DNA from 2 places in the Pantoea sp. X-Soil-ISGK-275 genome. Region 2 is predicted to be linked to the other one. Evidence: predicted binding sites of a transcription regulator. Region 2 holds the regulator's gene; the other holds the start of a gene.
What was found. Region 2 encodes LexA, which represses DNA repair genes until DNA is damaged. Its sites were predicted from a motif close to TNCTGTATGTACATACAGNA; they were not measured.
Positions count from the first base shown of each region.

Region 1: AC6I8A_RS07105 (DNA translocase FtsK 4TM domain-containing protein) is a predicted target of LexA. The motif match lies at 2,190-2,209, and genes of this name have one in related genera.

Region 1 is NZ_AP035976.1:1,527,581-1,531,954, forward strand. It holds gene cydD (heme ABC transporter permease/ATP-binding protein CydD) at 1-26, opposite strand, end outside; gene trxB (thioredoxin-disulfide reductase) at 172-1,137, opposite strand; gene lrp (leucine-responsive transcriptional regulator Lrp) at 1,657-2,151, shown strand; gene AC6I8A_RS07105 (DNA translocase FtsK 4TM domain-containing protein) at 2,271-4,374, shown strand, end outside.
Region 2 is NZ_AP035976.1:377,130-381,503, forward strand. It holds gene plsB (glycerol-3-phosphate 1-O-acyltransferase PlsB) at 1-1,132, opposite strand, end outside; gene AC6I8A_RS01675 (diacylglycerol kinase) at 1,260-1,628, shown strand; gene lexA (transcriptional repressor LexA) at 1,734-2,348, shown strand; gene dinF (MATE family efflux transporter DinF) at 2,485-3,807, shown strand; gene AC6I8A_RS01690 (CsbD family protein) at 3,972-4,184, shown strand; gene zur (zinc uptake transcriptional repressor Zur) at 4,259-4,374, opposite strand, start outside.

The DNA.
Region 1 (4,374 bases), 1.2 Mb from region 2:
AGTTCTTGTTGCCGTGATTTGTTCATGCGATGCCGTTTGGTAACTCAAAAGAGATGTGAATCCCGGATGAAAACCCAGCAATGTCGGGCGCGTGAACTGTAGCACGCAGGTAACAAAAAAGGCGACCAAAACTGGCCGCCTTTAGGCGATTATGATCAGGTTATTAACAACTTACTTATCGTTTTTAACCAGTCCATCAAGGAAGCGTTCCGCATCCAGCGCAGCCATACAGCCGGTACCGGCAGAGGTAATGGCCTGGCGATAAATATGATCCATCACATCGCCGGCAGCGAACACGCCTGGGATGCTGGTTTGAGTGGCGTTACCATGCAAACCAGACTGCACTTTGATGTAGCCATTTTCTAAATCCAGCTGACCATCAAAGATTGCGGTATTTGGACTATGGCCGATAGCAACAAACAGACCAGCGACATCGATTGATTCCGCCGCTTCACCTTTGGTAGAAAGCAGTTTCAAGCCTGTCACGCCCATTTGATCGCCGACCACTTCGTCCAGCGTGCGATCGGTGTGCAGCACGATGTTGCCATTACGCACTTTTTCCATCAGACGGTCGATGAGGATTTTCTCCGCGCGGAAGCTGTCGCGACGGTGAATCAGATGCACTTCAGCGGCAATGTTAGCCAGGTAAAGTGCTTCCTCAACGGCAGTGTTGCCTCCACCAATCACGGCAACTTTCTGGTTGCGGTAGAAGAAACCATCACAGGTCGCGCAAGCAGATACGCCTTTGCCTTTGAACGCTTCTTCTGATGGCAGACCGAGATAACGCGCTGAGGCGCCAGTTGCGATGATCAAGGCATCTGCAGTGTATTCACCGCTGTCGCCGACCAGACGGAACGGACGGTTCTGCAAATCGACGGTATGAATGTGGTCAAAAATGATCTCGGTGTTGAATTTCTCAGCATGCTCTTGCATGCGTTCCATCAACGCTGGACCGGTCAGATCGTTTGCATCGCCTGGCCAGTTCTCCACCTCGGTGGTGGTGGTGAGCTGACCCCCTTTTTCCAGCCCGGTGATTAATACCGGATTCAGGTTAGCGCGCGCTGCATATACCGCAGCAGTGTAACCGGCAGGGCCGGAGCCCAGAATGAGCAGCTTACTGTGTTTGGCCGTACTCATGCGTTCCTCAATTTTTCTGACAACATAGTTTTTGATTGTAGGGAAATTAACGTCGCAAAAAAAGGCTTCAGCAATTTTGTTAACAATCACTGCGAGCGGCGTAGACGATGAGTGTAAATTTTGCACGCGCGTTGCGCCAAAAGGGGGCAATGCTCGGCAATTAGTGGTGCAGCAGCATAAAAATTCTCATTTAAAAACAGCAACCCAGAACTCTATCTGGCATCTTGTACTGAATTTGGATGTTTTACTTTGACAATCGCCTGCGCTTTTGCGAAAACATTGGGAGAAGCAGAGAATATTTAGCGATTCAAAACAGAATTTCATTTCTGTTTTGGCCTTTTTAGCCGAATAAACTCAGCCTGACATTGGTAGTGACGCATGATGTGGACAGACAACATGCGTCATACGGATGGACGCGTTACTGCACAGGCTTATGGTCTTCACTTCAGTAAGGCCCTGAACAATGAGCGTTTTCAGGGTGTGGCAGGTAAAGGGAAGGAATTAAGAGAGACAATAATAATGGTAGACAATAAGAAACGCCCCGGAAAAGATTTAGATCGTATCGACAGAAATATTCTGAATGAACTGCAGAAAGACGGTCGAATTTCCAATGTCGAGCTTTCCAAACGTGTTGGATTATCGCCAACTCCTTGTCTTGAGCGCGTACGCCGCCTCGAACGTCAAGGCTTCATTCTGGGCTACACCGCGCAGCTCAATCCCCATTATCTGGATGCTTCATTGCTGGTTTTCGTTGAGATTACTCTGAATCGTGGTGCGCCAGATGTATTTGAACAATTTAACGCCGCTGTGCAAAAACTTGAGGAAACTCAAGAATGTCACCTCGTTTCCGGTGACTTTGACTACCTGCTGAAAACCCGCGTACCGGATATGTCCGCCTATCGTAAACTGCTGGGCGAAACCTTGCTGCGTCTGCCGGGCGTAAACGACACCCGTACTTACGTGGTGATGGAAGAGGTCAAACAGAGCAATCGTCTGGTGATCAAAACCCGGTAGTGCAGGGCAGGTGCAAAGCTTGCAGGATTTCGGTACACTCCTGTGAATTCATACAGGACCAGCGTCGGGCATGCCCGACGTTGTTGCCTTCTTAATTTACAGGCACCTGGAGAGTTCTCTTGAGCCAGGAATATACAGAAGATAAAGATGTTTCGTTACAACCGCTGAGCAGTGGACGTCGTCTGCTGGAAGCGTTGCTCATTCTTGTGGCCTTGTTCGCCATCTATTTGATGGTGTCGCTGGTTAGTTTTAACCCTTCGGATCCAAGCTGGTCACAAACCGCATGGCACGAACCTATCCATAATTTGGGTGGTAGCGTCGGCGCATGGCTGGCCGATACGCTATTGTTCATTTTTGGCGTGATGGCTTACGCCATTCCTCCCGTCATTATTGGTCTGTGTTGGATCACTTTCCGCCAACGCGATCGCCAGGATTACATTGACTACTTTGCTGTTGGTCTTCGCCTGATTGGCGTGCTGGCTCTTGTCGTGACGACTTGTGGTCTTGCGGCGCTGAACGTTGATGACATCTGGTATTTTGCTTCCGGCGGCGTCATTGGCAGCCTGGTCAGCAATGCAATGGCACCTTGGTTCAGTTCGGCTGGTGGCACCTTAACGCTGCTGTGCGTCTGGGCTGCCGGGATCACCCTTTACACCGGTTGGTCATGGCTGACGATTGCCGAGAAGATCGGTGGCGTGGTGATGGGTGTTCTGACCTTTGCCAGCAACCGTTCACGCCATGATGAACCCTGGCAGGAAGAAGAATACGACGACGAAGAGCAGGCTGATGAGGCGTCGCCTTCAATGCCTGCTTTACAGCCTGCAAATGAAGAAGACGATGTCTTGTTAGCCAAACCGCGCAAGATCAGCGAACCCGTTGCTGCAGAGTTGGGCGACGATCCGCTGCTGGCGAAGGCCAGTGCGGCAACTGCTGCTGCGATTGCGGTTACCACGCAAGCCGCACAGCAAAGCCCAGCCGTCGCGCAGCCTTCTTCAGGCGCGCCTGCAGAACCCGTCGCGATGCCGCGCGTTGCTGAATCCGGTGCCCAGCCAACGTCGGTTCCACAGCCTGTCGCTGCGGCGCCCGATCCGATCGCGCAACCTTCTACGCCGCTCTATCGTTTCGAGATGCCAAATGAACCGGCACCTTCGCCGTTTTCGCCGGCTGATGACGATGAAGGCCCAAGTATGGGCAACTGGCAGGATGCCGCTTCATCTTCAGCGCCTTTAAACAGTGTCGCCGCCGCTTCACTGGCTGCGGGAGCAGTAAAAGCAGCATCTTCAACAGCTGCTTATTCGCCTGCTTTCGATATCGTGCCTGAGCGTGATTACAACCCGCAGGTGAAGCAGGGCATTGGCCCAGAATTGCCGCGTCCGAATAAGGTTAAGTTGCCAACTCGACGCGAGTTAGCGTCGTACGGTATCAAGTTGCCTTCGCAGCGTATGGCGGAAGAGCAGGCTAAAGATGCTGAGCAGCAACAGCCGGAAGTCACCGCGTCTTACAGCGTTCCTCCTCAGGAGGATGATGTTGAGCTGCAAGAGGCGCAGTTGCGTGAAGCCTTCGCATCACAGCAGCAGAATCGCTACGGTGAAAGCTGGCAGGGCGCGTCTGAGCCTGAAGATGAGGATGCATTGCAGCAGGCTCAACTGGCACGTCAGTTCGCCGATCAGCAGCAGCAACGCTATAACGAATCTGATGTGAAAGAAGCGCCGGTCTTTAATCTGGATACCTCGTCTGCGTTTGATTTTTCGCCAATGAAAGATCTGGTCGACGACAGCCCAAGCGAGCCGCTATTTACGATCTCTGCAACGCCAGAGCCGGAAGAACCCGCGCAGTGGCAGCAACCTGCTGCGCCGGAGCCTGCGTCATTACCTTCATTAAGTGCTGAATCTAGCCCGTGGTCGTCACCGGAACAGGAAGCCTATTCTGCGCCGCCTGCACCAGTGAAACCTGCAGCGCCAGCACAGGATAGCTTGTTCCATCCGTTCCTGGTTCGCCATGAACAGCCACTGGAAAAACCTTCTACGCCGCTGCCAACGCTGGATCTGCTCACGTCACCACCGGCAGAAGAAGAGCCGGTGGATATGTTTGCGCTGGAGCAAACGGCGCGACTGGTTGAGGCTCGACTGGCTGATTATCGTGTGAAGGCGGAAGTGGTAGGTATTTCGCCTGGGCCGGTCATCACCCGTTTTGAACTCGACTTAGCGCCAGGCGTTAAAGCTT
Region 2 (4,374 bases):
CACGGCTAAACAGCTCGCCGAGATATTCACGGAACACGGTGGAATAGAGTTTGTTGCCCTTAAAGGTACGACGAATAAAGAACGCGCCCAGGCGACGGAAAATCGGGCCGGCTGGCCAGAAGTTCAGGTTGATCCCCGCAGCAATGTGCGGCGGCACCAGGCCTTGATGATAAAGCACGTAGGAGAGCAGCAGATAATCCATGTGGCTGCGGTGGCAGGGCACATAGACAATCTCATGACCATCCTGCGCCAGCTGACGCACGCGCTCACCGCCATGTACGTTGATGCCCTGATACAGGCGGCTCCACAGCCAGCCCATCACGCGGTCAGTGACCTTAATCGCTTCGTAAGAGAAGTTCGCCGCCACTTCTTCCATCATTTCGATGGCGTTCTGCTGGGCTTTCTCATGCGAAATCTTTTTGCTGCGTGCTTCATCTTCTACCGCTTTTTCAATCGCTTTGGACTGTAAAAGCTTGTTGAAGAGATCCTGACGTGCAGGCAGACGCGGGCCGACCGCAGCCAGACGTTGGCGGGCAAAATGAATGCGCGCCACGCGAGCCAGCTTCTGCGCAATCGACTTATCGGTACCGTGTTCGGTCGCCATCTGGCGTAGCGAAACGGTTTGCGAGAAGCGGACAAAGCTGTCGCGGCCGTGCCACAAAATGGCGAAGAACTTCTGCACGCCATTCAGCACGCGCAGATGCGGCGTGGATTCACCGGATGTTTCACGTCCCGGCGCGCGACCAAACATCACCGCGACCGGCAGCATTTGCACGTCGAGTTGCGGGTTGCTGCGGTGCAAATCCAGATAATCGTGGAACAACTTCACCGATTCGGGATTGGCCACGAAATAGGGAATCACGCGTGGGCCATCGTGGATAAACACGTGGCGCGGCAGCAGGGTGCCATCGATCTCCAGCGGAGCCAGCGGATCGGGCAGATCATGTTTCAGGCATTGAGCACGCAGCGTGAGCAGATCAGCCTTTGAATCATAAGGCAAAACATACATCACCGGACGTGTCGGATCGATCCCGTGTTCAGAAACGGGATCGGTCGGAATGACCTTACTTTTTACCAAAATAGAGAGTGGTAAATTCAATAATTTGTAATAGAGTTTACGCCAACCTGACATAGACAACTTTAAGCCTCTTGTTAGCAAAGCGCGGCAAGCATACCAGAAAGCGCAGCGAAGGTCTGTGGCTCTGCCGCCTCAAACTGCCCACACATTGACGTCAAAATAGTTCAAGGGTTCCATAGACATGGCAAATAACGTCACCGGTTTAATAAGAATAGTGAAAGCAGCCGGTTATTCCTGGCAGGGCCTACGTGCCGCATGGCAGCATGAAGCCGCATTTCGGCAGGAAGCCGTTGCCGCGCTGGTGGCCATTCTCGTGGCGTGCTGGCTGGATGTAGATACCCTCTCCCGCATCTTGATGATTGGCTCGGTGGTGCTGGTTATCATCGTTGAGATCCTTAATAGCGCTATCGAGGCGGTGGTCGACCGCATCGGGCAGGAACAACATCCGCTCGCGGGCCGCGCCAAAGATATGGGATCGGCCGCCGTATTGCTGACTATCTTACTGGCTCTGTTCGTCTGGATCGCGCTGCTCTGGACGCATTTGAGATAGGGATTCCAGATTCATCAAACCGCTGATTTTTCCCTCTGTTACGGTTTTCATTTCGCGAATACCTGTATATACTCACAGCGACTGTATAAACAACCAGGGGGCGGGATGAAAGCGTTAACTGCACGGCAGCAACAGGTCTATGACCTGATTCGCGACCATATTAACCAGACGGGCATGCCGCCAACGCGTGCGGAAATTGCTGCGCAACTGGGTTTTCGCTCGCCCAATGCTGCTGAAGAGCATCTGAAAGCGCTGGCGCGTAAAGGCGTAATTGAAATTGTTTCCGGCGCATCGCGCGGGATTCGTTTACTAATGGAAGAAGAACCAAGCGAAGGGTTGCCGCTGATTGGTCGCGTCGCTGCCGGTGAACCCTTGCTGGCGCAGGAACATATTGAAGCCCACTATCAGGTGGATGCGAATCTGTTCAAACCGAGTGCCGATTTCCTGCTGCGCGTGAGCGGCATGTCGATGAAAGATATCGGCATTATGGATGGCGATCTGTTAGCCGTGCATAAAACGCAGGAAGTGCGTAACGGCCAGGTTGTCGTGGCGCGCATTGATGATGAAGTCACCGTGAAACGCTGGAAAAAGCAGGGCGCGATTGTCCATCTGCTGCCGGAAAACACCGATTTCCAGCCGATTGTCGTTGATACCCGTGAGCAGTCGCTAACCATTGAAGGTTTAGCTGTCGGGATTGTACGCAACGGCGAGTGGCTCTGATCAGTTTCTGATCCTCCCCAACTGCGGCGGTGCGAATTTGCGCTGACCGCAGTCTGCTGTTTTACTTCTCTGTGACTCTTTCTGCGGCTCATGCTGGCGCCATTACGCTGATTACCGCACACAACGGAATGGGCTGATGCAGCTGTTTTCCTCTTCAGATAAAACACTCTGGCGGCTAGCGCTGCCGATGATCCTGTCAAATATCACCGTCCCGTTACTGGGCGTGGTGGATACCGCCGTTATTGGTCATCTCGATAGCCCGATTTACCTCGGTGGCGTCGCCGTGGGCACAACAGCGACCAGCTTCATCTTTATGCTTCTGCTATTCCTGCGCATGAGCACCACCGGATTGACCGCTCAGGCATTTGGCGCCAATGACAAAACCGCGCTGGCGCGCGCCTTAACGCAACCGCTGCTGATTGCCCTGGTTTTTGGCGTGCTGTTTATGGTGCTGCGAACGCCGGTAAGCAGCCTGGCGGCAGCTTTAATGGGCGGCAGCCCGGAAGTGCAGCAGCAGGCGCAAATATTTATTGAGATTCGCTGGCTGAGTGCCCCCGCAGCCTTAGCCAATTTGGTGATTCTTGGCTGGCTGCTAGGCGTGCAGTATGCGCGCGCACCGATGGTGCTGCTGATCATCGGCAATCTGGTGAATATCCTGCTTGATCTGCTGTTCGTACTCAAACTGCATTGGGGTGTGGCTGGCGCGGCGGCGGCCACCGCGCTGGCAGAATATGTCACGCTGGGCGTGGGTTTGTGGATGGTGGCGCGCGTGCTGAACATGCGCGGTATCCATTTTACTCTGCTTAAAAGCAGTTGGCGTGGCGATGCGGCGCGGCTATTCCGCCTCAATCGCGACATTATGCTGCGTTCTTTGATGCTGCAAATTTGCTTCGCGTCACTCACCATCCTTGGCGCGCGGATTGGCCCGGATGTGGTGGCGGTCAATGCGGTGCTGTTGATGTTTCTCACTTTTACCGCATACGCGCTGGATGGTTTTGCCTATGCGGTTGAAGCCTGTTCGGGTGAAGCGGTTGGGGCCAAAGATCGCAGTCGGCTGTTGCTGATTTGGCATGCGGCTTGTCGTCAGGCTTGCTTCGTTGCAGCAATCTTTGCGCTGATTTATGCGTTCACCGGTCCGCAAATTGTGGCGATGCTGACGTCACTGGAAGCGCTACGCGAGATGGCCGACCGCTATCTGATTTGGCAAGTGATTCTGCCGCTGATTGGCGTCTGGTGTTATTTGCTGGATGGCATGTTTATCGGCGCGACGCGCGGTCGTGAGATGCGCAACAGCATGGTGATAGCGGCAATCGGCTACGGTCTAGCGCTGCTCACGTTGCCATGGCTTGGCAATCACGGTTTATGGCTGGCAGTGACGGTGTTCCTGGCGTTACGCGGACTGACGCTGTGGCTGATTTGGCGCGGTCACTGGCTGCGCAATAGCTGGTTCAACGCCTGAATAAGCGAAGCGTAACCTACAGATTAATCTGTATTTCTCTGCAAACTGCGAAGCGGCTACTACAATTACCTTATACGGCGCACATGAGTAGCGCGTTGTCTGGGTATATCGCCAGCTAAGCAGGCAATATATCTATCTCACTCAGGATGTAGTGGAGGATTATTATGAACAAAGACGAAGCGAGCGGAAACTGGAAGCAGTTTAAAGGTAAGTTTAAAGAGAAGTGGGGCAAGCTTACCGATGACGATATGACGGTGATCGAAGGTAAACGCGATCAGCTGGTCGGTAAAATCCAGGAACGCTACGGTTATGCAAAAGACCAGGCCGAACAAGAAGTTAAGGACTGGGAAAGCACCAATAAAGATTACCGCTGGTAATTGCCCCTGAGGAAGATGCTCCTACCCGCCAATCATTTAGCGTAGTGATTGGCCCGGCACAAGGACGTGCCTCTCTATTTTCTTACCCGTTTTTTTCCCTCAACCTGATGATCATGCTCGCAGCTTTCATGATGCGTGCAAGCCGCCACTTCTGCGCAGCTCTCACACAGGCCATGTGCCTCAATCACGG